DNA from 2 places in the Peribacillus sp. JNUCC41 genome. Region 2 is predicted to be linked to the other one. Evidence: a T-box and tRNA genes for the amino acid it is inferred to sense, from the RefSeq annotation. Region 2 holds a T-box; the other holds one or more tRNA genes.

Region 1 (14,982 bases), 1.0 Mb from region 2:
ATGATGCAATCAGCAGGGTTTGTTGGTTTATCACGGAAGCTTGAAGCAATGCTTATTGCGACAGCGAGATCAATTGCAGGTTCATCCAGCTTGACACCACCGGCAACCTTTAAATACGCATCTTGGTTTTGGAGCAGCAAGCCCACTCTCTTTTCCAGAACAGCCATTAAAAGCGAAACTCGATTGTGGTCGATTCCCGTGGCCATTCGCCTCGGATTGCCAAAACTCGTAGGAGAAATCAATGCTTGAATTTCAACTAGCACCGGCCTTGTTCCCTCCATGGATGCGACGACTGTGGAACCCGAGGCTCCTTGCGACCGTTCTTCAAGGAATATTTCCGATGGATTCGCGACCTCTTCCAACCCATGTTCTTTCATTTCAAAAATACCCATCTCATTCGTCGAACCAAAGCGATTTTTAACCGCACGTATAATTCGATATGTATGGTGTCTTTCACCTTCAAAATATAATACAGTATCAACCATGTGCTCAAGCAGCCGTGGCCCCGCGATGGCCCCTTCCTTTGTAACGTGTCCGACGATAAAAATCGCGATTCCGTTCGTTTTAGCAATGCGCATGAGTGAGGCTGTGCACTCCCTCACTTGTGAAACGCTTCCCGGGGCGGATGTAACCTCCGAATGATATACCGTTTGAATGGAGTCAATAATGACCAAATCCGGTTTTACATCCGTAATTGCCTGTTGAATATAATCCATATCGGTTTCAGCATAAACGAATAGATTCTCCGACATGGTCCCAAGCCGATCCGCTCTCAATTTAGTCTGCTTGACTGATTCTTCACCTGAAATATAAAGCACTTTTTTCTGTTTATGCGCCAATTGCGATGATACTTGTAAAAGCAGGGTGGACTTACCGATACCAGGGTCTCCTCCGATCAATACAAGTGATCCCTGTACGATCCCGCCCCCAAGAGCACGATTCAATTCCATTAAATCCGTCTTAATCCGGGGTTCTTTTTCTGATTGAATAGTCGTTATCGGAGCTGCCTTCTCCCGTTCCCCGGAACCTCTAACCTCTGAATTGGTAAAGGCGCCTTTTCTAGCAGGTTTAACGATTTCGGTTTCCTCGACCATTTTGTTCCATTCACCGCATCCTGGGCATTTCCCCATCCATTTCGGTGACTCGTATCCACAAGACTGACACATAAATTTTGTTTTCTTCTTTACAGCCATAAATTACTCCTCTTCCTTTGGAAAAAATATCTATATTAAGGATATTATACCTCGGATTTATTTAAACCTTCTTAAGGCTAAGTTTTTTTAAAAAAATATTCATTCTGCTTATCCCATTTATACTCAAATCTACCTATAGATAAAAAACAGAGGTACACTGCAATAGAATCTGCGTGTACCTCGAAGTTTAGGATCAGGTTATTCACTTACATTAACAGGCTCGCCTTGTCGGATTGCAAACTCATTATTCACGACATCCATTACGACCGTTTGCCCTTTTTTCACGTTGCCCTTAAGCAACTCTTCGGATAGATAATCTTCTACATGCTTCTGAAGTGCCCTGCGGATTGGCCGTGCCCCATATTCCGGATCAAAACCTTCCGTAGCAATTTTATCTCTAGCCGCATCTGTCAGCTCCAAGTATATCTCCTGTTCTTTCAAACGGGTAGTAAGCTGATTTGACATTAATGTAACGATTTGTTTCAAATGATCCTTCTCTAATGAGTGGAACACGATAGTTTCATCAATACGATTCAGGAATTCCGGACGGAATGCACGTTTGAGTTCTTCCATCACTTTCCCTTTCATATTTTTATAGTCTTGACCAGTATCCTGGATGTTAAAGCCGACATACTTATCAGTTTTCAAGGCAGACGCCCCTACATTCGATGTCATAATCAGAATGGTGTTCCTGAAATCGACAGTACGCCCCTTGGAATCTGTCAGTCTTCCGTCTTCCAATACTTGAAGAAGAATATTGAAAACATCCGGATGCGCCTTTTCTATTTCATCAAGCAGAACGACGGAGTATGGTTTCCTCCGCACTTTTTCCGTTAACTGACCGCCTTCTTCGTATCCAACATATCCTGGAGGGGATCCAACAAGACGTGAAGTCGAATGTTTCTCCATATATTCGGACATATCGATGCGGATCATGGCATCTTCATCACCAAAAATGGATTCAGCTAAAGCACGGGCCAGCTCTGTTTTACCGACCCCTGTAGGCCCCAAGAAAATGAATGAACCAATTGGACGTTTAGGATCCTTCAATCCTGCCCTTGCACGTCTTACTGCTTTAGAAACCGCAATGACAGCCTCTTCCTGCCCAATTACACGATCATGGAGGATTGACTCCATATTAAGCAGTTTGTCTGACTCTGTTTGCGCCAATTTAGTGACTGGAACTCCCGTCCAACTGGATACGACGTGTGCAATGTCATCCACAGTCACTTCACTGTTCTCCTGCCCTTGTTTTTCTTTCCAAGTTTTTTTCGTTTCTTCCAATTGTTCTCTTAAGCGTTGTTCTGTATCGCGAAGTGAAGCAGCTTTTTCAAATTCCTGACTCTGAACGGAAGCATCTTTTTCCTTACGAACATCATCCAGCTTCACTTCAAGTTCTTTTAAGTTAGGTGGCGTTGTGTATGAACGCAGCCTTACCTTGGAACCAGCTTCATCAATCAAGTCAATCGCTTTATCCGGTAAAAAGCGATCGGAAATATAACGGTCGGATAATTTGACTGCGGCATCAATCGCTTCGTCAGTAATCGATACGCGGTGATGTGCCTCATAACGGTCACGCAGCCCCTTGAGAATTTGGATGGATTCCTCAATAGTCGGCTCATCGACTTGGATTGGCTGGAATCGGCGTTCAAGCGCAGCATCCTTTTCAATATACTTCCGGTACTCATCCAAAGTCGTGGCACCGATACATTGTAATTCGCCTCGCGCCAGTGATGGTTTAAGGATATTGGAGGCATCAATGGCACCTTCTGCACCACCTGCACCGATCAATGTATGCAATTCATCGATGAATAGGATGATATTACCCGCCTGACGTATTTCATCCATAACTTTCTTCAACCGGTCCTCAAATTCACCCCGGTATTTAGTACCGGCCACAACAGTACCCATATCAAGTGTCATTACACGTTTATCACGTAAAATTTCAGGTACCTCATTATTGATGATCTGTTGGGCAAGCCCTTCAGCAATGGCTGTTTTACCAACACCAGGTTCACCGATTAATACTGGGTTATTTTTTGTACGACGGCTCAATACCTCGATGACACGCTGTATTTCCTTACTTCTTCCGATAACGGGATCCAAACTTCCTTCCCTGGCAATCGCCGTTAAATCACGGGCAAGGCCATCCAGTGTCGGCGTGCTTGCATTTGAAGCGGCTGAACCTTGATGACCACCAGATTCATTACTTCCCAGAAGCTGCAATACTTGTTGCCGCGCTTTATTTAAACTTACTCCCAGATTATTCAATACGCGGGCAGCTACACCTTCCCCTTCTCGGATAAGACCTAGAAGTACATGCTCTGTCCCGACATATGAGTGACCTAATTTTCTTGCCTCATCCATGGAAAGCTCAATGACTTTCTTGGCTCTTGGGGTATAATGTATCGTTTGAGCCGTATCCTGTCCACGGCCAATTAAATTTTCCACTTCTTTCTGAATCTTATCCGGACCCAATCCAAGAGCATATAACGCTTTGGCAGCAATACCATCACCTTCTCGGACAAGGCCCAGTAAAATATGTTCCGTGCCAATATTATTATGACCTAAACGGATTGCCTCTTCTTGGGCTAATGCTAATACTTTCTGGGCTCTTTCAGTAAAACGACCAAACATCATAGGGAATTCCTCCTTAAGAATTTTCGTTTTGAATAAGATTGCTGGCAATTCACTAAGTTATGACAGAAGCTTCTTCTTGCTCCATATCTATTACATGAAATGTGATACTCCCTAAAGAGGTCAATGACCTCTATGAGGAGGAAGATTCCGTAAAATTCAAGCGTTCCCGAATGAGTGCTGCTCTACGGATATCCCTTTCATGGGGTCTTAAAGGGCCACCTGCGTACTTTTGTAAAAATCCCGGCTGCGTCAAAATCATCAGCTCATTTAGAATGCTTTTAGAAATATTCTTTATATACCCAAGATCTATCCCTAATCTAACATCGGAGATACAGGTAGCTGCTTCCTTGGTCTCGATGATGCGGGCATTGGACAAAATCCCATATGAACGGAAAATTCTATCTTCTAATTGTATGTGGGAAGTCCTCGCTAATGCATCCCTCGCTGACCGTTCCTGGGCTATGATTTGTTGCACTACACTTGTTAGATCTTCAACGATATCCCTTTCCGACTTTCCAAGAGTAATTTGATTGGAGATTTGAAAAATATTCCCCAAGGCTTGACTGCCCTCTCCATAAATCCCTCGAACCACCAACCCCAATTGGTTGATAGCCGGTATGATATTATTCATCTGCTGTGTAAGGACAAGGCCTGGCAGATGCATCATGACTGAAGCCCTTAACCCTGTTCCCACATTAGTCGGACAACTTGTTAGGTATCCTCTTTCCTCATCATATGCATAGTCTATGGATTCTTCAATCCAATCGTCAAGAACATTTGCAATCTTTAATGTTTCCTTTAGCTGCAGCCCCGACATTAAACATTGAATACGGAGATGATCCTCTTCGTTTATCATGATACTTATTTCTTCATTTTCCGAAAGGAGACATGCGCTTTTCGCTGAATCTTCAACTAAATGGGGACTTATTAAATGCTTTTCAACGAGAACGCGCTTTTCAAGTGGCTGTAATTGGTCGATTTCTAAAAGTTCCAGTTTTCCAATCTCCGGGGTTACTTCTTCTTCGATCCTTTTTTTGACCAATTCAATGATTTTTTTAGCTTCTTCGTTAGAAAAGGAGGTTGGGAAGGTAAAGTCTTTAAAATTCCTGGCCAGCCGAATCCGCGAACTCAATACAATATCGATTTCCGGCCCTTCGGCACTCATCCAGGAACTCAGGGCGTTTTCTACAAACTTTTCCAAGCTCATAATTCCTCGCCTCCCTCTTGCGCTTCATACCTTTTTTCAAGGGAACGAACCTTATCTCTTACCTCTGCCGCTTTCTCAAACTCCTCTTGATCAATGTGGACCTTTAAAACTTCTTTTAAATCCAAAATTTGCTTTCGAAGATATATGCTGCCACCAATCCTTTTTGGAATTTTCCCTATATGTGCTGTATTGCCGCTGTGAACCCTCTTTAAAATGGGATTTAACTGTTCATTGAACGTTTTATAACATTCGGCACAGCCAAACTTACCAATATGGACAAACTCTTTATAAGATCGATGACAATGCGGGCAACGCCTCTCTTCCGTTTTGGGAAATGCATTTGCCTTTGTCTGTTGAATATTCGACTCCATATTCAACAATCCTGCTAATAAATTATTTATTGAAAAACCAGGTCCACCTGCATCCATAAACATTTCACCTTTTTCTTGGGCACATTTCTCACAAATCATGACTTCTGTCTTTTTTCCATTGATGATTTTGGTGAAGTGCAGGGTAGCAGGCCTTTGATGACATTCTTGGCAAATCAACGTTCATCACCTCTGCCAGTTTCATTTATATTTTAAAGTCGTAAGCATCGCAGTTAAAATTCTTGCCCTAAGCTCATCGCGGTCAGGTAGGTCGATATAAATCACCGATCTATCTATGACACTCATCATTATCTTTGCTTCTCTTTCATTAATGACGTCTTCATTCATCAGCCTTGAAATTACTCCTTCAGCCATCGATTGGGTTACCCTTGAACCAATAAGCGATAATAATTGGTTGATAAGTTGCACGGAATCCTGTGATTCGACTTTCATGATGCGTATATAACCGCCGCCACCACGCTTACTCTCCACAACATAACCTCTCTCGATGGTAAACCTGGTATTGATTACGTAATTGATTTGAGAAGGAACACACTGAAATTTATCTGCTATTTCACTTCTTTTAATCTCTAAGATATCTTTTTGACTTATTTCAAGTACTTGCTTCAAATAAGTTTCGATAACATCAGATATGTTTCTCACTCAGCCTCCTCCATTCTGACTTTGACTATATTTGACTATTATTATACAAGGAATAATGCATTTTGCAACTTAAACGCACTTTCTTTTTCTGTATTATCCATTTTCTCCAAATTATATGTAGTTACATACCCCATTGAACATTAAAATTGAAATATCTTACATAAATACCCTAAAAAGATAAATACAAAACCTGATATTTTCTTCTCTCTTAAGGTTTCACCACTTTTAAATTAGGCCCAATTCAAATAAGGCCAGCCCTATGCTGGCCCTGAAAATAAAAAACCTTTTTTTTAATCACGAACAACAAAAAAAGACCAGCCGGATGGCTGATCTTTTTAAATGGCTTGGCGGCGTCCTACTCTCACAGGGGGAAACCCCCAACTACCATCGGCGCTGAAGAGCTTAACTGCCGTGTTCGGAATGGGAACGGGTGTGACCTCTTCGCTATCGCCACCAAACATAAAAGGAACGTTGTTCCTTCAAAACTAGATAATAAGAAGGTATTTCATTTTTTAAAAAGCGTTGGTTAAGTCCTCGATCTATTAGTATCAGTCAGCTCCACATGTCGCCACGCTTCCACCTCTGACCTATCAACCTGATCATCTTTCAGGGATCTTACTAGCTTGCGCCATGGGAAATCTCATCTTGAGGGGGGCTTCATGCTTAGATGCTTTCAGCACTTATCCCGTCCGCACGTAGCTACCCAGCTATGCCTTTGGCAAGACAACTGGTACACCAGCGGTGCGTCCATCCCGGTCCTCTCGTACTAAGGACAGCTCCTCTCAAATTTCCTGCGCCCGCGACGGATAGGGACCGAACTGTCTCACGACGTTCTGAACCCAGCTCGCGTACCGCTTTAATGGGCGAACAGCCCAACCCTTGGGACCGACTACAGCCCCAGGATGCGATGAGCCGACATCGAGGTGCCAAACCTCCCCGTCGATGTGGACTCTTGGGGGAGATAAGCCTGTTATCCCCGGGGTAGCTTTTATCCGTTGAGCGATGGCCCTTCCATGCGGAACCACCGGATCACTAAGCCCGACTTTCGTCCCTGCTCGACTTGTAGGTCTCGCAGTCAAGCTCCCTTGTGCCTTTACACTCTACGAATGATTTCCAACCATTCTGAGGGAACCTTTGGGCGCCTCCGTTACTCTTTAGGAGGCGACCGCCCCAGTCAAACTGCCCACCTGACACTGTCTCCCACCCCGATAAGGGGCGCGGGTTAGAATTTCAATACAGCCAGGGTAGTATCCCACCAACGCCTCCACCGAAGCTAGCGCTCCGGCTTCTCAGGCTCCTACCTATCCTGTACAAGCTGTACCAAAATTCAATATCAGGCTGCAGTAAAGCTCCACGGGGTCTTTCCGTCCTGTCGCGGGTAACCTGCATCTTCACAGGTACTATAATTTCACCGAGTCTCTCGTTGAGACAGTGCCCAGATCGTTACACCTTTCGTGCGGGTCGGAACTTACCCGACAAGGAATTTCGCTACCTTAGGACCGTTATAGTTACGGCCGCCGTTTACTGGGGCTTCGGTTCAAAGCTTCGCTTGCGCTAACCTCTCCCCTTAACCTTCCAGCACCGGGCAGGTGTCAGCCCCTATACTTCGCCTTGCGGCTTCGCAGAGACCTGTGTTTTTGCTAAACAGTCGCCTGGGCCTATTCACTGCGGCTTTTCTGGGCTATTCACCCTAAAAAGCACCCCTTCTCCCGAAGTTACGGGGTCATTTTGCCGAGTTCCTTAACGAGAGTTCTCTCGCACACCTTAGGATTCTCTCCTCGCCTACCTGTGTCGGTTTGCGGTACGGGCACCTTACATCTCACTAGAGGCTTTTCTTGGCAGCGTGGAATCAGGAACTTCGGTACTATATTTCCCTCGCCATCACAGCTCCGCCTTAATGGAAACGGGATTTGCCTCGTTTCCGGCCTAACTGCTTGGACGCGCATATCCAACAGCGCGCTTACCCTATCCTTCTGCGTCCCCCCATCGTTCAAACGATGTATAGGTGGTACAGGAATATCAACCTGTTGTCCATCGCCTACGCCTTTCGGCCTCGGCTTAGGTCCCGACTAACCCTGAGCGGACGAGCCTTCCTCAGGAAACCTTAGGCATTCGGTGGAAGGGATTCTCACCCTTCTTTCGCTACTCATACCGGCATTCTCACTTCTAAGCGCTCCACCAGTCCTTCCGGTCTGACTTCAACGCCCTTAGAACGCTCTCCTACCACTGACACCCAATGGTGTCAATCCACAGCTTCGGTGATACGTTTAGCCCCGGTACATTTTCGGCGCGGAGTCACTCGACCAGTGAGCTATTACGCACTCTTTAAATGGTGGCTGCTTCTAAGCCAACATCCTGGTTGTCTAAGCAACTCCACATCCTTTTCCACTTAACGTATACTTTGGGACCTTAGCTGGTGGTCTGGGCTGTTTCCCTTTCGACTACGGATCTTATCACTCGCAGTCTGACTCCCAAGAATAAGTATTTGGCATTCGGAGTTTGACTGAATTCGGTAACCCGTTGGGGGCCCCTAGTCCAATCAGTGCTCTACCTCCAATACTCTCATCTTGAGGCTAGCCCTAAAGCTATTTCGGAGAGAACCAGCTATCTCCAGGTTCGATTGGAATTTCTCCGCTACCCACACCTCATCCCCGCACTTTTCAACGTGCGTGGGTTCGGGCCTCCATTCAGTGTTACCTGAACTTCACCCTGGACATGGGTAGATCACCTGGTTTCGGGTCTACGACCTCATACTCATTCGCCCTATTCAGACTCGCTTTCGCTGCGGCTCCGTCTCATCAACTTAACCTCGCATGAAATCGTAACTCGCCGGTTCATTCTACAAAAGGCACGCCATTACCCATTAACGGGCTTTGACTACTTGTAGGCACACGGTTTCAGGATCTATTTCACTCCCCTTCCGGGGTGCTTTTCACCTTTCCCTCACGGTACTGGTTCACTATCGGTCACTAGGGAGTATTTAGCCTTGGGAGATGGTCCTCCCTGCTTCCGACGGGATTTCTCGTGTCCCGCCGTACTCAGGATCCACTCAGGAGGGAACGAAGTTTCAACTACAGGGTTTTTACCTTCTTCGACGGACCTTTCCAGGTCGCTTCATTTACCCCGTTCCTTTGTAACTCCATGTTGAGTGTCCTACAACCCCAAGAGGCAAGCCTCTTGGTTTGGGCTAATTCCGTTTCGCTCGCCGCTACTCAGGAAATCGCGTTTGCTTTCTCTTCCTCCGGGTACTTAGATGTTTCAGTTCCCCGGGTCTGCCTTCAGTACCCTATGTATTCAGGTAAAGATACTGTTCCATTACGAACAGTGGGTTTCCCCATTCGGAAATCTCCGGATCAAAGCTTACTTACAGCTCCCCGAAGCATATCGGTGTTAGTCCCGTCCTTCATCGGCTCCTAGTGCCAAGGCATCCACCGTGCGCCCTTTCTAACTTAACCGTTAAAAAAGATCTTACAGATGCTTTGAAAAAAATTAATTGCCTTCTATCTATTATCTAGTTTTCAAAGAACAATGCAGAAAGAATGACATCACATCGTGATGCTTGTCTTTCCTATTTGAATGAATTACTCATTCAAAACTGAACAAAACAAAAGCGCTCTCGTAATTATCCTTAGAAAGGAGGTGATCCAGCCGCACCTTCCGATACGGCTACCTTGTTACGACTTCACCCCAATCATCTGTCCCACCTTAGGCGGCTGGCTCCATAAAGGTTACCTCACCGACTTCGGGTGTTACAAACTCTCGTGGTGTGACGGGCGGTGTGTACAAGGCCCGGGAACGTATTCACCGCGGCATGCTGATCCGCGATTACTAGCGATTCCGGCTTCATGCAGGCGAGTTGCAGCCTGCAATCCGAACTGAGAATGGCTTTATGGGATTCGCTTACCTTCGCAGGTTTGCAGCCCTTTGTACCATCCATTGTAGCACGTGTGTAGCCCAGGTCATAAGGGGCATGATGATTTGACGTCATCCCCACCTTCCTCCGGTTTGTCACCGGCAGTCACCTTAGAGTGCCCAACTGAATGCTGGCAACTAAGATCAAGGGTTGCGCTCGTTGCGGGACTTAACCCAACATCTCACGACACGAGCTGACGACAACCATGCACCACCTGTCACTCTGTCCCCGAAGGGGAAAGCCCTATCTCTAGGGTTGTCAGAGGATGTCAAGACCTGGTAAGGTTCTTCGCGTTGCTTCGAATTAAACCACATGCTCCACCGCTTGTGCGGGCCCCCGTCAATTCCTTTGAGTTTCAGCCTTGCGGCCGTACTCCCCAGGCGGAGTGCTTAATGCGTTAGCTGCAGCACTAAAGGGCGGAAACCCTCTAACACTTAGCACTCATCGTTTACGGCGTGGACTACCAGGGTATCTAATCCTGTTTGCTCCCCACGCTTTCGCGCCTCAGTGTCAGTTACAGACCAGAAAGTCGCCTTCGCCACTGGTGTTCCTCCAAATCTCTACGCATTTCACCGCTACACTTGGAATTCCACTTTCCTCTTCTGCACTCAAGTCCCCCAGTTTCCAATGACCCTCCACGGTTGAGCCGTGGGCTTTCACATCAGACTTAAGGAACCACCTGCGCGCGCTTTACGCCCAATAATTCCGGACAACGCTTGCCACCTACGTATTACCGCGGCTGCTGGCACGTAGTTAGCCGTGGCTTTCTGGTTAGGTACCGTCAAGGTACCAGCAGTTACTCTGGTACTTGTTCTTCCCTAACAACAGAACTTTACGACCCGAAGGCCTTCTTCGTTCACGCGGCGTTGCTCCGTCAGACTTTCGTCCATTGCGGAAGATTCCCTACTGCTGCCTCCCGTAGGAGTCTGGGCCGTGTCTCAGTCCCAGTGTGGCCGATCACCCTCTCAGGTCGGCTACGCATCGTCGCCTTGGTGAGCCATTACCTCACCAACTAGCTAATGCGCCGCGGGCCCATCTATAAGTGACAGCGTAAACCGTCTTTCCATCTTCTCTCATGCGAGAAAAGAACGTATCCGGTATTAGCTCCGGTTTCCCGAAGTTATCCCAGTCTTATAGGCAGGTTGCCCACGTGTTACTCACCCGTCCGCCGCTAATCTCAGGGAGCAAGCTCCCGTCGATTCGCTCGACTTGCATGTATTAGGCACGCCGCCAGCGTTCGTCCTGAGCCAGGATCAAACTCTCCGAAGAAATGTTTGACTTGCTCATTTGCTTTTTTAATAGTGTGTGCTCACTTAAAATTTAACGTTGGCGCTTTGTTTTGTTCAGTTTTCAAAGAGCAATTTGACTCTTCTTAAAGAATCAACTTTCTTATCATATCAAAGCCAAATGGGCTTGTCAAGTTTTTTTGGTGGAGCCTAGCGGGATCGAACCGCTGACCTCCTGCGTGCAAGGCAGGCGCTCTCCCAGCTGAGCTAAGGCCCCAAAAAAAATCATGGTCGGGAAGACAGGATTCGAACCTGCGACCCCTTGGTCCCAAACCAAGTGCTCTACCAAGCTGAGCTACTTCCCGAAAAAAATATGGTGCGCCCGGCGGGAGTCGAACCTACAACCTTCTGATTCGTAGTCAGATGCTCTATCCAATTGAGCTACGGGCGCATATTAAGATGAAGATGGTGCCGAGGACCGGAATCGAACCGGTACGGTAGTCACCTACCGCAGGATTTTAAGTCCTGTGCGTCTGCCAGTTCCGCCACCCCGGCATAAATAAATAGTGGAGCGGAAGACGGGATTCGAACCCGCGACCCCAACCTTGGCAAGGTTGTATTCTACCACTGAACTACTTCCGCGAACATGCGGGTGAAGGGACTTGAACCCCCACGCCTTGCGGCGCCAGATCCTAAGTCTGGTGCGTCTGCCAATTCCGCCACACCCGCATAATAAAATGGTGAGCCATGAAGGATTCGAACCTTCGACCCTCTGATTAAAAGTCAGATGCTCTACCAACTGAGCTAATGGCTCATATAAACTATTTATATATGCTATATCAAGCTTGTATGAAAATGGTGCCGGCAAGAGGACTTGAACCCCCAACCTACTGATTACAAGTCAGTTGCTCTACCAGTTGAGCTACACCGGCAAGTGTAAAAATGGTGGAGGATGACGGGATCGAACCGCCGACCCTCTGCTTGTAAGGCAGATGCTCTCCCAGCTGAGCTAATCCTCCATATATAACTGCTTGGCGGCGTCCTACTCTCACAGGGGGAAACCCCCAACTACCATCGGCGCTGAAGAGCTTAACTGCCGTGTTCGGAATGGGAACGGGTGTGACCTCTTCGCTATCGCCACCAAACATAAAAGGAACGTTGTTCCTTCAAAACTAGATAATAAGAAGGTATTTCATTTTTTAAAAAGCGTTGGTTAAGTCCTCGATCTATTAGTATCAGTCAGCTCCACATGTCGCCACGCTTCCACCTCTGACCTATCAACCTGATCATCTTTCAGGGATCTTACTAGCTTGCGCCATGGGAAATCTCATCTTGAGGGGGGCTTCATGCTTAGATGCTTTCAGCACTTATCCCGTCCGCACGTAGCTACCCAGCTATGCCTTTGGCAAGACAACTGGTACACCAGCGGTGCGTCCATCCCGGTCCTCTCGTACTAAGGACAGCTCCTCTCAAATTTCCTGCGCCCGCGACGGATAGGGACCGAACTGTCTCACGACGTTCTGAACCCAGCTCGCGTACCGCTTTAATGGGCGAACAGCCCAACCCTTGGGACCGACTACAGCCCCAGGATGCGATGAGCCGACATCGAGGTGCCAAACCTCCCCGTCGATGTGGACTCTTGGGGGAGATAAGCCTGTTATCCCCGGGGTAGCTTTTATCCGTTGAGCGATGGCCCTTCCATGCGGAACCACCGGATCACTAAGCCCGACTTTCGTCCCTGCTCGACTTGTAGGTCTCGCAGTCAAGCTCCCTTGTGCCTTTACACTCTACGAATGATTTCCAACCATTCTGAGGGAACCTTTGGGCGCCTCCGTTACTCTTTAGGAGGCGACCGCCCCAGTCAAACTGCCCACCTGACACTGTCTCCCACCCCGATAAGGGGCGCGGGTTAGAATTTCAATACAGCCAGGGTAGTATCCCACCAACGCCTCCACCGAAGCTAGCGCTCCGGCTTCTCAGGCTCCTACCTATCCTGTACAAGCTGTACCAAAATTCAATATCAGGCTGCAGTAAAGCTCCACGGGGTCTTTCCGTCCTGTCGCGGGTAACCTGCATCTTCACAGGTACTATAATTTCACCGAGTCTCTCGTTGAGACAGTGCCCAGATCGTTACACCTTTCGTGCGGGTCGGAACTTACCCGACAAGGAATTTCGCTACCTTAGGACCGTTATAGTTACGGCCGCCGTTTACTGGGGCTTCGGTTCAAAGCTTCGCTTGCGCTAACCTCTCCCCTTAACCTTCCAGCACCGGGCAGGTGTCAGCCCCTATACTTCGCCTTGCGGCTTCGCAGAGACCTGTGTTTTTGCTAAACAGTCGCCTGGGCCTATTCACTGCGGCTTTTCTGGGCTATTCACCCTAAAAAGCACCCCTTCTCCCGAAGTTACGGGGTCATTTTGCCGAGTTCCTTAACGAGAGTTCTCTCGCACACCTTAGGATTCTCTCCTCGCCTACCTGTGTCGGTTTGCGGTACGGGCACCTTACATCTCACTAGAGGCTTTTCTTGGCAGCGTGGAATCAGGAACTTCGGTACTATATTTCCCTCGCCATCACAGCTCCGCCTTAATGGAAACGGGATTTGCCTCGTTTCCGGCCTAACTGCTTGGACGCGCATATCCAACAGCGCGCTTACCCTATCCTTCTGCGTCCCCCATCGTTCAAACGATGTATAGGTGGTACAGGAATATCAACCTGTTGTCCATCGCCTACGCCTTTCGGCCTCGGCTTAGGTCCCGACTAACCCTGAGCGGACGAGCCTTCCTCAGGAAACCTTAGGCATTCGGTGGAAGGGATTCTCACCCTTCTTTCGCTACTCATACCGGCATTCTCACTTCTAAGCGCTCCACCAGTCCTTCCGGTCTGACTTCAACGCCCTTAGAACGCTCTCCTACCACTGACACCCAATGGTGTCAATCCACAGCTTCGGTGATACGTTTAGCCCCGGTACATTTTCGGCGCGGAGTCACTCGACCAGTGAGCTATTACGCACTCTTTAAATGGTGGCTGCTTCTAAGCCAACATCCTGGTTGTCTAAGCAACTCCACATCCTTTTCCACTTAACGTATACTTTGGGACCTTAGCTGGTGGTCTGGGCTGTTTCCCTTTCGACTACGGATCTTATCACTCGCAGTCTGACTCCCAAGAATAAGTATTTGGCATTCGGAGTTTGACTGAATTCGGTAACCCGTTGGGGGCCCCTAGTCCAATCAGTGCTCTACCTCCAATACTCTCATCTTGAGGCTAGCCCTAAAGCTATTTCGGAGAGAACCAGCTATCTCCAGGTTCGATTGGAATTTCTCCGCTACCCACACCTCATCCCCGCACTTTTCAACGTGCGTGGGTTCGGGCCTCCATTCAGTGTTACCTGAACTTCACCCTGGACATGGGTAGATCACCTGGTTTCGGGTCTACGACCTCATACTCATTCGCCCTATTCAGACTCGCTTTCGCTGCGGCTCCGTCTCATCAACTTAACCTCGCATGAAATCGTAACTCGCCGGTTCATTCTACAAAAGGCACGCCATTACCCATTAACGGGCTTTGACTACTTGTAGGCACACGGTTTCAGGATCTATTTCACTCCCCTTCCGGGGTGCTTTTCACCTTTCCCTCACGGTACTGGTTCACTATCGGTCACTAGGGAGTATTTAGCCTTGGGAGATGGTCCTCCCTGCTTCCGACGGGATTTCTCGTGTCCCGCCGTACTCAGGATCCACTCAGGAGGGAACGAAGTTTCAACTACAGGGTTTTTAC
Region 2 (14,982 bases):
GATAAAGGAATGAAACCACGCCGAAGATGGCAGAGTCTTCGGTTTTTCCGGTTTTTAATGAATTGGTGCGGGGGGTGACATTATGGGATTGCAAACCAATGACGAAGGAGTCCGGCTGCGGGAGGTCAAGGAGAGTGATCTACCTATCTTTTTCGAGCAGCAACTGGATCCTGCCGCAAACTATATGGCTGCTTTCACATCCAAGGACCCAACAGACAAAATGGCTTTTTTGACACATTGGAAGAACATCTTATCGACGGGATATTCAAAAAATGACCATAATCCACAACGGATGTGTTGCGGGCAGCATTCTCAGGTTTGAACAATTTGGTAACCCTGAAGTGAGTTATTGGATCGGGAAGCAATATTGGGGTAAGGGAATCGCTACAGAAGCACTGCTCAATTTTTTGCCGAAAATAAAAGTCCGCCCTCTTTATGCCCGCGCAGCCAAGGATAATCTCGCATCCATCAAGGTTCTGGAAAAATGCGGATTTGAAAGATTCGATGAAGACAAAGGGTATTCCCATGCAAGAGGGGAAGAGGTTGAAGAATTCATTTTGAAACTTGAATCAGGAAACCCCGGTTAAGATAAGAATATAACAATATCGTTAAACCTATGAGGAAATGGGTGGCATACAATGGGATATAAGATTTTTTCCATCATTTTTATTTTATGTGGTCTTTTTGTAATGTGGTTCGCCATTTTTGGCAAAAAGAAAGAGATCAAAGAGATCGGCTCCGGAATATCAACGAATTTCATCGATGTAATTTTAATGATGATATATAGGCTTTTACCATCTATTGTTAGAAAAATCCTTCTTTTTGCACTAGGCCTGGTCATTTCCATCGGCTTTACTTATATATTTTTCAGCTTGTGATTATCCGTGAATTTTCCTGATTAGATAAAATAGCCCTGAAACTTTATTCAAACAAAAACGTATTAAAAGAAAACGGTACATAGGAGTTGTTGCTTTTTCGAGGAAAAAAAGTGTTTATGATAATGCGGGCGGGAAGGTGACGCCAATGAAGGCATTGGTTCAATATACCCAAAAAGAAGGATATCAGTATAGTAATAATATGCATTTTATGGTAATGTAGTGTTTGTGTGATTTTGGAAAAAATGAAAAAAGGAAGGTATTATATGTCTGAATCGGTTCTTAAGGTTCAATCCTTAACTAAAAAAATTGGAAAAGCAACCATTGTGGACAATGTTAGTTTTGAAATAAAAAGTAATGAAATATTTGGTTTGCTTGGTCCGAATGGGGCAGGGAAGACCACTATCATCCGTATGATCACAGGTCTCATCAATCGTACGGGCGGTACTGTCATGATCAATGGCAGTGACCTCGATAATGATTTCGAAGGTGCAATGAATCAATTGGGGGCCATTGTTGAAAACCCGGAGTTTTATAAGTACATGACAGGCAGAAAGAATATCCTCCATTATGCCCGAATGTCATCCAATGACATTTCCAATGAGAGAATAGAAGAGGTCATCAAGCTTGTCAAACTGGATCATGCCATCGATAAGAAGGTTAAAACCTATTCATTAGGGATGCGTCAGCGCCTTGGCGTGGCACAGGCCATTTTACATAAACCGTCGTTATTGATTTTTGATGAACCGACGAACGGCTTGGATCCACAAGGGATTCGCGAGTTTCGTGATTATTTGAAAGTACTGGCGAGTGAAGGCGTCGGGATATTGATTTCATCACATTTACTATCGGAAATGCAATTGATGTGCGATAGTTTTGCCGTTATCGAAAAGGGAAAACTGATACATACGAAAGAACATATCTTAGATGAAAAAACCGAAACGATCAATGAAGTTTCATTCACTGTCAGTGATGGGAAGCTAGCTAAAAACATCCTTCAAGAACAGTTTGGGGATATTACGATTCTGAAATATGATGCGAAGACAATCTCCGTATCGGCCTCTCGTGAACAAACGGCCAATATAAATAGGAGTTTTATTGAAAATCAACTAGATGTCTATGAAATTGGCATTACTAGAAAATCACTGGAAGATAAATTCTTTGAAATCACTGAGCAGGAAATGAGGGAGTCTGTATGATGTCCTTAGTAAAAAATGAATGGATGAAAATCTTTTCAAAAGTATCAACTTATATATTCATCGCTTTTCTTTTATTGGCAGCATTAGGGACTGCAGTCATCGATTATAAACTAAGTCCCGAAGAATCGGGTAAAGATTGGAAGCAAGAGTTAAAGGCAGATATACAAGAACAGGAAAAGGCTTTGAAAGATAAGGAAATCAGTGAAGATGAAAAAGCCGCGATCATGGAAGATATCAAACTCAACAAGCAACTGTTGGCTGATGATATAAACCCTGACTTGAACACGAATTGGACCTATATGGCGGAATGGACTACATCATTAACATCATTTGTCACTTTATTCGTCGTTATTGTTTGCAGCTCGCTCGTTTCCTCTGAATTTTCGGATGGCACCATTAAACAACTGTTGATCAGGCCTTATAAACGTTGGAAGATCCTGCTTTCCAAATATATTACTTCCTTGTTATTTGCAGCGTTATTACTTGCGAGCCTACTTATATTCAGTTATCTTATCGGCATCATATTCTTTGGCAATGGTTCGTATTCAGACAAAATCATGGATCCCGCATCTTTCGGTGAATTCAGTCCGGTGGTAGTCGGCGAATATTTCGTGGACATGATCGTATACTGGATACCAGGATTCCTGGTCATCACGACCATCGCTTTCATGCTAAGCACATTATTTAAAAACCAAGCACTTGCAGTAGGTATATCCATTTTCATCCTATTTGCTTCCTCGACATTAAATATGGTCATTCAATCATTCATCGGCAAATACGAGTGGTTAAAATTCGTCTTATTCCCCCACCTTGATTTAAGGGGCTATATTTCCGGAGCCATGGAAATGTTCGATGGAGCTACACTTGGATTTTCAATGAGTGTACTCGGCATCTATTATCTTATCTTTTTAGCGCTAACTTTCTTCTTCTTCCAGAAAAAAGATATCACTAATTAAATAGTCCTTACCGAAAAAACCGAAATCAGTAGCTGATTTCGGTTTTTATTATGCAACATAGAATGCATGAGTCAGTTGCTGCTTGAAAAATTGAAACCTTTATCCATATTTATCCGTATAAGATAATATGAGGATATTTAGTAGGACATATGGATGTAAACTGAAAAATAAGGTTCTGTAATTTGGGCTTATAGGATTCTCATGATCATTTCACGATGGACAGTTGTTGGCGTAGTGATCGGGATAGGCGGAGGACTCATAATGGGGATCAGTTCCTGCCTGTTCGCCAGTTAGTAGCTCCAATACAGAATAGTCGACCCACGGAAATAATCCGATAGAGATGGAGTAGATTCAAAGATGGGAAAAATGCATGATAAACGAAAGTTCATAATTGTACTTATTATTATTTTTGGAGCAGCATTAGGTTTCTATGTGTACTCGGCATTCTCTGAAAAATTGACAAAATCAACGGATTTGGCCAATGAATCCATCGGGGGATTCAAGGTTTTGGATAACATATCGAGTCCAGAATTTATTAGGGAATATGGAGAACCCATCGATCAAGATAATAATAATGCCTATGATTATTATTATTGGAAAGGCGGGTTAAAAACGGCCTCTAGCAATACAGACGAGGATAAAGGGAAAATTATGCGGTTAATCATTTCAAGTACGGACGACGATCCATTTGAAAACTCCCTGCAAACAAGCAAAGGTATTAAATTAGGGAGTAAGAAAGCGGACGTTCTTTCGAAGTATGGAGATCATTATTATAAAAGTTATGAACAGGGAGCGGATATTATCGGCTACATTGACCATAAACGGAATATTACTTTAGAATTTTGGTGTGCTCCAGGTGGAAGGGTTGCAGAAATACGATTGGACGATGCAGAGGTCATGTAATGTTTTTTCTCAAGTGTCCTCGATTAAGAGGTTCGGCCGTTTAAGAAAGCGATGCGATAAACATTATGTTCATAAAAAATCTCATCTATCACTTACTATAAAAGCCATGCTGATGATGTTCAATCAATTAAGAGGGATTAGTAGTTAATGTCGGGGGTTGGGCAGGGTGTTAGAGCACTTTGCCTTTTTTTATTTTATTCTATTCTTGCCTTAATTACACTATATCATTCTCGGAAATTCATGTGTTTCGCGTTATTCACCGTTAACTATCTCTGCTGATTTTTTGCTTTTTTCCAGTTTATTGGATTCCTTTAAACGTTCTTTATCATTTTTAGCCAAAATAAAGTTGCCTCTTGAATAAAGGCCGGGTGTGATAGCGTCACATTTTCATAACTTGGGATAGGTAATCTCATTATTGGATGAGGTGTAGACTTTTCATTGCAGGATGGAACTTTTTTCTATTTTATCCGTATATTTAATTGTGTACGGTGCTGGGGGCACCGGTATTCAGCGGCAGTTATCATTTTTATAAATTTGGGAGATGAAGGATCATGAGCGAAAAAGGTTGTATGAAATGTGGAAGCAATGATGCTGCCAAGAAGGATGTAGCCATGACAGGAACAGGGTTGTCAAAAATGTTCGATGTCCAGAATAATCAATTTACGGTTGTGTATTGCAAGAATTGCGGTTATTCGGAGTTTTATAATAGGCAATCATCTGCAGGCAGTAATTTGCTAGATCTATTCTTTGGATGATCACTGGCATGACAAGAACCCCCCTTTTAATGAAAAGGGGGTTCTTGTTTTTTCTTCATTTTAGGAAGAGAATTACTGATTGAACCGGACTGGGTCGCCAAAATAAAAGAAGGAGGGGAAGACGAGATCGAGACGACATTGCCGCGCGATAGCAGGTGTACATGAATGATTCCCGATTACATGTGGGCGAATACATGACACGTGACGGCATGCCCAAGAAATGTTAGTATGAATGTAAAAAATGGGAATTTATTGAGGGGAAATGAAATGAATAAAATAGCACTTCTTCAACTGTCTCTAGCCATGACGATCTTTGGTTCTGTCGGTTTCTTTTCAGGACTATCAGGACTTCCTGCATTGGAATTGGTTTTTGTTCGCTGCATTTGTGCGGCCATTTTCTTATGTGCAGCCTGGATGATGACAGGACATTTCAAGAACGAAATATGGAATTCCAAAGAGGTAATGCTCATCATTTTCTGCGCGGTGGCCAACTTGTTGAACTGGATATTCCTCTTTAAATCTTTCGAACTGATATCGGTGACAATTGCCATTTCGCTTTATCATTTAGCGCCGATCATTGTACTCATTATTGGGAGCTTCATCTTTAGAGAGAAAATGAGTTTATTTTCCATCCTGGCCATTTCACTTTGCTTCATTGGCACATTATTCATTATGGGAACAGATGGATTTCGATCATCAACCCCTGAATGGGAAGGGATCATTTATGGGATCATTGCTGCATTTTTCTATGCGGCAACCATGCTTTTAGGAAAGAGCATTTCAAAGACAAGTGTATATGCGACCACCTTTCTGCAAATGTTCATTGGATTTCTATTACTGATTCCTTTTGTCGATTTTTCAGTCTACACAACGCTAAAATCTTCCGAATGGTTTTATACGGTACTTACCGGCATCATCCATACAGGCGTCGTGTATCTGCTGTTTTTTAATAGTATCCGCCATTTGCCTACAAATGTAGTATCTTTCATGATTTTTGTCGATCCGGCAGTGGCCATCCTTTTGGATATTCTTCTTTCAGGATTTCAACCGGACAGGATTCAAATCTTGGGCATTACATTGATATTTATTGGTGTGCTCTATTCACTTAAGACGACAAGACCGAATGAAAAGGATGTCATGCAAAAAAGGCCGCACACAATGTGAGGCCTTTTTTCTTTATGGTTTTTCTATCAATCTATTGATTAAAATGATAGACATCCCAAATGTCAGGGGTTTCTGATCCAAGGTACCAGGCAGATACACCGCCTAGATGATTTTGTTTGACCAGGTCAATACGGAGCTTCACTGATTTTTTATCTTCTATCCATATTTGATGCTTTTCCCCTTTGGAAGTATACTCCACGTAATTTTGTTGAGCCTTTTTATCCCATACCTTTTTAAGTTTATGGGATGAAATGATTTTGTTGACTTCAGCCATGGTACGGTCATGACTTTTCACTTTTTTGGTCGATAAATCGGTTACCCATTCCCTCGTATAAAATGGTACAGCCAATATGATCTTATGGGCAGGTACTTCTTTCATTAAAAGCTTCGTTCCTTCTTTGATCCAAGGTAACGAGGAAACGGACCCGGCTACCGGGCTCCCTCCCCAATGCTCGTCATAACCCATTATGATGATGTAGTCCGCTATTTTGCCAAGTGCTTTCCTATCCAGACTTTTTGACCAAAAAGGGTCTTCATTTTCTCGGGTGACATCCACGGATACTTTAATTCCATGCGGTTTTAAGGCTTTTTTCAGTTCGCCTATGAAAAGTACAAAGTCCTTCTTGTTTTTTGGATCGATGTTTTCAAAATCTACATTTATTCCATCACTTTTAGTTTTAACAAGTGAATCACGTAAAGCTGAAACTAATTTCTGGCGCTTTTTTGTATTGCCTAGTACAGAACCAGTTAAAACAGGGTCAAATTGATTTCCGATAAGCTGCCAAACTTGTTTTCCTTGTTTATGGGCGTTTTGGACGAATTTTGCATCCGCAGAAACGGACACGAAATTACCGGAATCCTTCAGCGTATAGGAACGGGGAGATACTACATTTAAATTAAGTTGTTTCATTTGTTGGGTGTAGTTTTCTTTCGATCCATTATGCGTCCAGCCCATGACGATAGGTTTTTGCGCCTTTTTTTGAAGCTGGGATGTCTTTATCCATCCCTTCTTCCCATCAAGCAATTGAACCTGGTAATAATAATCCGGGATCTTCAATTTTTGGCCAACTTTAAGGGTAACCGTATGTAAGACGTTTAATTTCGTCAAATCACTTGTGGTTACCTTATATTTAGTGGAAATCTTCCACAATGTATCTCCTGATACAACCTTATGGATCTTATATTTCTGGGGGATCTTCAGGATTTGGCCAATATTTATTTCGGTCGAAGTTAATTTATTTTCTTTTTGCAGCTCACTTAGTGAAACACCATATTGATTTGCTACTTTCCATAATGTGTTTCCAGCCTTTACTTTATGGATAATAGGCCCCGCGGAATCTCCGACGGAAGTAGAAATGACGGGAAACTCCTCGCCCTTTTTTAAGGGCTTTAATTGAGTGGAACCTAATTTAGGAGAACTAAAAACTTTTGTATTGTCCACTTTAACAGAACCTATGTAAAGGGTTTTGCTTGATGAATGACCACTGGGTGGAAAGAGGCATATACAAAGAAGGCTTAATATAATAAAACATCCAAAGAATTTTTTCACAATGATTTTATTCCCCTTTGTAAAATTTAACTTTACTAGTTTACTATGGAGAATCGCTATAAAATAGAGGTACATTGTGGAAAGGCTCTATATAGAAGAAAATATGGAATCTAATTATGATTCTGTATTGTTGTTCCACTCTATGGTAGGACGAATTATTTTGCTTACTGCTGGGACTGGAGGGCTGATATTGACAGTTCCGTTCTTTTCAAGATAACGAAACCCTATACATATGAACAGGTTAATCATTTTTTACTGGTTGGCCTTTTTTTACGCTTGCCGCTGAAAATGACTTGTACATGACATTTGTCATCTTCTAGTCATGACACCTGGTACTAATAAATTCAGGTTATTTTCTTTATAATATGAAATAACGACAAATAAAAAGGAAGTGCAATTGAATAATGACCTTGCAAAATACGAAAAACTTGAGAAAACAAATTGCTCCTTTTGAACAATCAACGACAAAGCAAAGTATATGGCAGATCATCAATACCTTGGGACCATTCATTATTTTATGGTACCTAGCATATATAAGTCTTTCCGTTTCTTATTGGTTAGCTTTAATTCCGGCTGTGTTTGCTGCTGGTTTCTTGACAAGGATATTCATCATTTTTCATGATTGCACGCATCATTCATTTTTCAAAAACCGCCGTGCGAATAGAACAGTCGGTACGATCATGGGTGTTTTGACTTTATTCCCGTTTGATCAATGGGGACATGAGCATTCTGTGCATCACGCAACAAGCGGCAATTTGGATAAGCGGGGGACGGGGGATATTTGGACCCTTACGGTAGATGAGTATTTGGCGGCACCGCTTAAACTTCGTTTTGCGTATCGTTTTTATCGCAATCCATTGGTTATGTTTGGTTTGGGACCCATTTATGTTTTCCTTCTTAAAAACAGATTTAACCGTAAAGGTGCTAGAAAGAAGGAAAAGATGAATACGTATTTGACGAATGTAATAATCGTCGCTTTAGTGGCATTGCTTTGCCTGGCAGTAGGCTGGCAGTCGTTCCTTCTGGTTCAAGGTTCCATCTTCATGATTTCTGGTTCAGTGGGAATTTGGCTGTTTTACGTCCAGCATACATTCGAGGACTCTTACTTCGAAGAGAATGAGGAGTGGGAATATGTATTGGCGGCAGTGGAAGGAAGTTCTTTTTATAAGCTTCCAAAACTGATGCAGTTCCTTACAGGTAATATCGGTTACCATCATGTTCACCATTTAAGTCCAAGGGTGCCTAACTATAAATTGGAAATGGCGCACAATAATACAGAGCCTTTAGAGAACGTTCCAACGATTACTCTTGCGACAAGCTTGCGCTCACTCCGTTTCCGTTTATGGGATGAGGAATCAAAGAATTTTGTTAGCTTCAAGGACATTAAATATTTAACGAAAAAAAGTGTTCCCATTCAAGTGAAATCTGAACTGTAACGTTCATGTATCATTCCGGACTCCCTTAATAATCCTTGGATTTGGGGGAGTCTTTGCTGCATATAAGGAACTCGATAAAGGAGAGAACTTAAAATGATTCGAATTGTCATTGCAGAGAATCAGCAAATGCTGTTAGAGGCAATAAGTTCTCTACTCAATCTTGAAGAAGATATAGAAATTGTCGGGCAAGCCAGTAATGGAGAAGAAGTGATGGCCCTTGTACACCAATTACAGCCTGATGTGTGTATCATGGATATGGAGATGCCTGTAATGAGCGGACTTGAGGCGGCAGAAGCATTAAAGTCATTTGAATGCAAAGTGGTCATTTTAACGACATTTCGAAGGTCTGGTTATTTTCAACTCGCATTGAAAGCTAATGTAAGTGGTTATTTATTGAAGGATGGCCCGGGTGAAGAGTTAGCCTGCTCGATTCGCGGCATAATGGACGGCAAGCGAATATACTCCCCAGAACTTATAGACGAGTCCCCCAGCAATAATGACCGGGAAATGGGAGTGTTAGGGCTGTTAGCCGATGGTCAATCAAAAATGGAAGCGTCTAATAAGCAAAGCGACACAATAGGGACAGTAAGGAAATATTTTTCGACCATCAAGGATAAAATGAAGTTACCGGCTGGTTAGGATTTGTTTCTTAAATCCTGTTGACACGTTTTTTTTAATTGTGTACGATGGATTAAATGATAATATTGAAAATTCTGTGATGAAGAGAGTAGTTCATTTCGAAATGGAAAGCGAGTTAGGGATGGTGGGAGCCTAATGCAGGACGGATGAATGAAGCGCACTTTGGAGAAATTTCTTGAAACGTTTAGTAGGGAACATCGGGGAGTCACCTCGTTAACAATGGAAAGTGGTCACAATTGTGGCAACTAGAGTGGTACCACGGGAATTCATGCTCTCGTCTCTTATTTAGAGGCGGGGGCTTTTTTGTTTAGGAGGGAAAATGTCGATGAATAAGCCAATTGCAGAATTGATTTCAACTGCTTTGAACAATGAAATGCAAGCAAGTGAAATAGAGAAATTAATGGAAAAGCCAAAATTGATGGAGTTAGGTGATGTCGCCTTTCCGTGCTTTACTCTTGCAAAAAAATTCAAAAAATCGCCTCAGGTGATTGCGTCTGAAATAGCTCAACAATTGAACAGTGAGTTGCTCCAAGAAGTGAACGTTGTGGGTGGTTATCTGAATATTTTCGTCAATCAACAGATGGTGACGGAAAACGTGCTGCAAACGATATTAAGGGAAAAGGATCAGTATGGTTCGGTGCAGCCTGTACAGGAAAATGTCGTGATTGATTACTCATCCCCGAATATCGCCAAGCCTTTTTCCATGGGGCACTTACGCTCAACGGTCATAGGGAATGCACTGGCTAACATTGCCGAAAAAAATGGCTACGATGCCGTGCGTATCAATCATTTAGGAGATTGGGGCACGCAATTCGGCAAGTTGATCGTCGCGTATAAGCTGTGGGGCGACAAAGAGGCAATCGAGGCTTCTCCGATTCAGGAATTATTGAAAATCTATGTGAAGTTCCATGAAAGAGCTGAAACGGACGAATCGTTGAATGAACAAGCGCGCGCAAGCTTCAAGTCTCTTGAAGATGGGGACGAGGAAGCACTGGCTCTGTGGAAATGGTTCAGGGATGCGTCTTTAAAAGAATTCGAGACGATTTATGATTTATTGGGCATCCGTTTTGATTCCCATGCCGGCGAAGCGTTTTACAATGATAAAATGGATGCTGTTGTCGGGGAGCTAAAAGAAAAGGGCTTGCTTACCCTATCCGAAGGTGCCTATGTCGTGCAATTGGAAGATATGCCGCCTTGTTTGATTACGAAAACCGATGGGGCGACACTTTATGCGACGCGTGATTTGGCTGCAGCCATGTATCGTAAAAAACAGTACGGGGCGAAGAAAACATTTTATGTTGTCGGAAACGAACAATCCCTGCACTTTAAGCAACTTTTTAATGTCATTGAAAAAATGGGGTATGGATGGTCAAAAGATTTGCAGCACGTGGCATTTGGCATGATGTTAAAAGACGGCAAGAAAATGTCGACACGTAAAGGGAAAGTCGTGCTGCTTGCGGATGTATTGGCAGAGGCAATCGAAACTGCGAAGCGCAATATTGAAGAAAAAAATCAAGCGCTTGAACAGAAGGAACTCGTTGCAAGACAGGTTGGTGTCGGAGCGGTCATCTTTAATGATCTAAAAAATAACCGCATGAATGATATTGATTTTTCATTAGAGCAAATGATGAATTTTGAGGGAGAAACGGGTCCATATGTACAGTACACATATGCGCGAATTTCCTCATTGCTTGAAAAAGGTGAATTTAAAGAGCAGTCCCTCACTTTTGAAGCTCTAGGAGAATATGCGTGGCCAGTCATCCAGCTGTTGGAGCAATACCCGATCATTGTCCAAAAATCATTTGAACAAGCCGACCCATCACAAATCGCGAAATTCAGCTTGCATTTATCGCGTGCATTCAATAAGTATTATGCACATACCAAAATCTTAGTTGAAGATGAATGCAAACAAATGAAACTCTCATTCGCTTTTTCCGTGGCAGTTGTATTAAAGGATGCGCTAAGTTTATTGGGAATTTCAGCGCCGAATAAGATGTAAAGTTAAAGAGTCCTTGCATTAGCGAAGAAAACTGAATAAAAAAAGAATCCATTTTGATCAATTTTCCTTCAAAATGGATTCTTTCAAAATAAAATGGAAGCAAAAAACGCCTACTCGATGACATCGAACCATAACGGGGATTTATCATCAGGTTCACCATTGTAATTGATCGTGATTTCCTCGCCAGCCTTTATATCTTTATGTGCATAAAAGTCTATCGTTAAATCTTCTAAATTATTTTCGAATGTCGCATTTGGTGTGTATGAATGGTTGAATAGGGAACCATTTCCCAAGGCAATGACAGTTTCATCGTCATCTCCCCAATAGAAACAGTGATGAAAGAGTGCGGTTTTCTTTAGATATTTCCATTCATGTTTGGGTGAAATGATGACAGGTGATTCCTCAATGAGTTCATCTTTTTTAATATCCCTTGTAGCATATACTCCCCGGCCATACTTCCCCGTATTTTTAATGCAGATTGGTGACACGGAAGCAACTCCCTTTTTTCGGTCCTGTTTGGCTATCAGTTGTGTCGTGGCATTTTTTTCATCTAAGCTACCAAGGTGCTTATTTAAGTAATCACTGCGTTTGCGAATGAATTCGAAGATGAATTCCGGTTCCTTGTCGAATAGATCAATCTTATTCTTTTTATATGGATCAAGAAGGATGTGGGGGCGTATGCCCTGGTGCAGTGGTAATACTTTATTTTCCATATGCTTCACAGTAAATGTGGTTTCCAATGTTTCAACCAAGAGGTCTTTGTAGTACTTACTGTATTCCGGAACCTGCAAGAGCAGATGAATAAGGTGGTTTGCCTTTTTCCCTCCGATAGGGACATATGTGTGCTCCATGATCCCTCCACTGACTTTGCGTCCCCAAGTGGCATCGTAATCCCAAGGAATGATTTCAAATAACTTCGTTTTACTATTGCGATATAGTGCATAGTTATGAGTGAAACCGTCGTTATTCATGGTGCAAACGGCTCCAACCAGCCAGCGTAAGTATTTATGGATATCAAGATGTTGCGAGACTACTTCAGGAAACTTTGCAAGTGGGGTGGTGTTGATTTTTTTGATGAATTCGATTAGATATTCATCATCGGCGGGTTTGCCAAACGCTTGTTTATAGCCTGACATAAGGGAGTCTTTCGCTTTCCCATCCCTTCCCAATGAAAAGTTGGCATTATTGTTGACAGCATAATAAATCGGGCCGGCAGGAAGTCCTCTTTTTTCTAAAAAAACCCCATCGACGGAATCCAATTGTAAATACACACCTTTAAGCGTGCCATTTCGGAATAGGTTGATGTGTTGGCTATGAGGGGAAAGGACACCAAGGTCTTGAAAGAAATCGAGTGAGAGTTTATTGCGAATGAGGGAAGGATCTCTGTATTCGGCATTGAGATGGATTTTGTGGGCGCCAAAGAATCGTTCTGGCTGGATGAAATCAATCCAATAGGATCTTTTCCGGAATTTGCGGGTATAAGAGCCTCGATAGGCAATATCGATTACATAAGTGTCGTTTTCTACTTTCAAATAGGCGGGTATAGGGTCATCGCTCCAAATATCCGCACGTAAATCTTCTAGATCTTTTTCTTCTATCATTAAGAAATAAGATGGAATATGATAAGACATACACTCACCTTCCTTCCTTCCTTGTATAAGATGTTTTATGGACAGTCTTGACCTTAATGAAGCCGTAATATCATAAAATACTTCGACTTGATCAATCAGGGATTAATCAAGCTGAAGCATTTTATATTTAACTATCTATCTTCTTCTTTTTTTGCCACGTCCAGTGGACGAGCTTGAGCTTGAACTTGAACTTGATGAAGTAGATGTTGTTGTTGTTGTAGATGTGAAACCAGTAGTTATGATACCAGTAGCTGTGCTGCCAGTAGATTATTTTCCAGTAGATTTATGGCCAGTGGACTTGTTGCCAGTGGACTTGCTTCCGGTAGAATTGCTACCGGTAGATGAACCGCCAGATGCTGCTTTTCCTTTTTTCCCTTTCATACAGACCCCTCCTTTATAAGGTTAATTTTATGATATGCGCATTGGTACATACTTGAGCGTTAGTTAACGACAAACGGGCTAATAAAAATTAACGGAGAGGATTTAGGAGAGTTGCCTAATCCCAGAAGATTTATTGAATGGATAAGCAACAAAATGGAGTACCGTCTATTGTTAACATCTTTCGTCAATCATTGCATCATGATCAGGCATTATAATAAATTCATGAAAAAAATGCCCTTTAATCCCGATGACCGGGAAGAAAGGGCATGTACCGCGGACATATCAATGAACTGGATGTCACGTCACGGCGATAATGAATTAATAAGCCAAGCTGAATAGGGCTTTGATGTGTGATAGATAGCGAACATTACTTGCTTCTTTCATCAATGTAGCCGGCAGGCCTTTAAGGGAAGTGTTATTGGCCCCAACGGTTGCCACCGCATCCTTACGGCCTAGGCTCGCAAGTGTACCTGAGTTTACAGGTGAAAATTCTTCAAGTTTCTTGCCTTCAAAGGCTGCATATAGGTTGTATCCAACAAGCTCACCCATTTGCCAAGCATTTTGTGCAGTAGGAGCGTATGGACGGCCGCCTTCTGGAGGGAACGCAACGGCGCTGTCCCCGACAACGAATACGTCATTATGAGATTTGGATTGCAAATACTCATTAACGGTCGCTTTGCCGCGATCCACTTCAAGGCCTGATTCGCCCACGATAGGAAGAGCCGCAACTCCGCCTGTCCAAACAAGTGTATTGGCCGTTATCGTTTGTCCATCTTTCAATTCGATTTGATTTCCTTTAACACCCGTTACAGGCAGACCTGTCAGGAATTCAACACCGCGTGCTTCCAAGCTTGTCATCGCACGTTCGATCAAGTGGTCAGGCAGGACCGGAAGGATTTTTGGACCAGCTTCTACAAGCTTGATTTTCAAGTCCTTGAAGTCCACTCCGAATTTTTTGGCGATTTTAGGGAAATGATCCACGATTTCACCGATTAACTCGACGCCTGTCAATCCGCCGCCGCCGATCACGATAGTTGCGTCCGCCTCATTATTCGTTTGTGCATATTCGCGGATGCGATCTTCGATATGTTTGTAAATTTTGTTTGCATCGTTTACGGATTTCAAGACCATGCTGTTTTCCTCAAGTCCCGGAATGCCGAAGAATCCTGTTTGGCTTCCTAAAGCAACAACTAGGGCATCATAAGATAAAGTGGAACCATTGGCAAGTTTCACTTCTTTGTTATCGACTGAGAAAGAATCCACTTTGGAAATGATAAGGTCGATATCTTTTCCTTTGAAAAGTTTTTCCAACGGAATGGAAACGGCTTGTTCAGAAATGGATCCGCCTGCAAGACGGTGCAATTCAGTGATGATTTGGTGTGTTGGAAATTGGTTCACCACTGTAACCTGTACTTCATCTTTTTTGTAATATTCACGTACGGATAAGGCAGATAGCAATCCAGCGTAACCTGCACCTAAGATGACGATTTGTTTT

What was found. The T-box of region 2 lies ahead of argS (arginine--tRNA ligase). A T-box ahead of a tRNA ligase gene usually reads a tRNA of that ligase, here a tRNA-Arg.
Region 1: it has a tRNA-Arg gene. The T-box ahead of argS (arginine--tRNA ligase) is inferred to sense a tRNA for this amino acid. The anticodon was not compared.

Annotation. Positions count from the first base shown of each region.
Region 1 covers NZ_CP062163.1:1,907,452-1,922,433, reverse strand. Annotated here, with positions in the region: gene radA (DNA repair protein RadA) at 1-1,193, opposite strand, end outside; gene clpC (ATP-dependent protease ATP-binding subunit ClpC) at 1,392-3,833, opposite strand; gene JNUCC41_RS09515 (protein-arginine kinase McsB) at 3,964-5,040, opposite strand; gene JNUCC41_RS09510 (protein-arginine kinase activator protein McsA) at 5,037-5,588, opposite strand; gene JNUCC41_RS09505 (CtsR family transcriptional regulator) at 5,610-6,071, opposite strand; rRNA gene rrf (5S ribosomal RNA) at 6,414-6,529, opposite strand; rRNA gene JNUCC41_RS09495 (23S ribosomal RNA) at 6,594-9,526, opposite strand; rRNA gene JNUCC41_RS09490 (16S ribosomal RNA) at 9,704-11,253, opposite strand; tRNA gene JNUCC41_RS09485 (tRNA-Ala) at 11,412-11,487, opposite strand; tRNA gene JNUCC41_RS09480 (tRNA-Pro) at 11,499-11,575, opposite strand; tRNA gene JNUCC41_RS09475 (tRNA-Arg) at 11,585-11,661, opposite strand; tRNA gene JNUCC41_RS09470 (tRNA-Leu) at 11,677-11,765, opposite strand; tRNA gene JNUCC41_RS09465 (tRNA-Gly) at 11,778-11,852, opposite strand; tRNA gene JNUCC41_RS09460 (tRNA-Leu) at 11,858-11,939, opposite strand; tRNA gene JNUCC41_RS09455 (tRNA-Lys) at 11,949-12,024, opposite strand; tRNA gene JNUCC41_RS09450 (tRNA-Thr) at 12,067-12,142, opposite strand; tRNA gene JNUCC41_RS09445 (tRNA-Val) at 12,154-12,229, opposite strand; rRNA gene rrf (5S ribosomal RNA) at 12,240-12,355, opposite strand; rRNA gene JNUCC41_RS09435 (23S ribosomal RNA) at 12,420-14,982, opposite strand, start outside.
Region 2 covers NZ_CP062163.1:881,761-896,742, reverse strand. Annotated here, with positions in the region: partial or broken gene JNUCC41_RS04385 (GNAT family N-acetyltransferase) at 83-587, shown strand; gene JNUCC41_RS04380 (hypothetical protein) at 639-878, shown strand; gene JNUCC41_RS04375 (ABC transporter ATP-binding protein) at 1,142-2,074, shown strand; gene JNUCC41_RS04370 (ABC transporter permease) at 2,074-3,030, shown strand; gene JNUCC41_RS04365 (hypothetical protein) at 3,388-3,933, shown strand; gene JNUCC41_RS04360 (zinc ribbon domain-containing protein) at 4,485-4,688, shown strand; gene JNUCC41_RS04355 (DMT family transporter) at 4,956-5,852, shown strand; gene JNUCC41_RS04350 (LysM peptidoglycan-binding domain-containing protein) at 5,884-7,293, opposite strand; gene JNUCC41_RS04345 (Delta(5) desaturase DesA) at 7,806-8,837, shown strand; gene JNUCC41_RS04340 (response regulator) at 8,931-9,476, shown strand; T-box leader at 9,544-9,761, shown strand; gene argS (arginine--tRNA ligase) at 9,796-11,475, shown strand; gene JNUCC41_RS26645 (SET domain-containing protein) at 11,586-11,963, opposite strand; partial or broken gene JNUCC41_RS04330 (CotH kinase family protein) at 12,027-13,106, opposite strand; gene JNUCC41_RS04325 (hypothetical protein) at 13,258-13,506, shown strand; gene JNUCC41_RS04320 (hypothetical protein) at 13,656-13,826, shown strand; gene JNUCC41_RS04315 (NAD(P)/FAD-dependent oxidoreductase) at 13,806-14,982, opposite strand, start outside.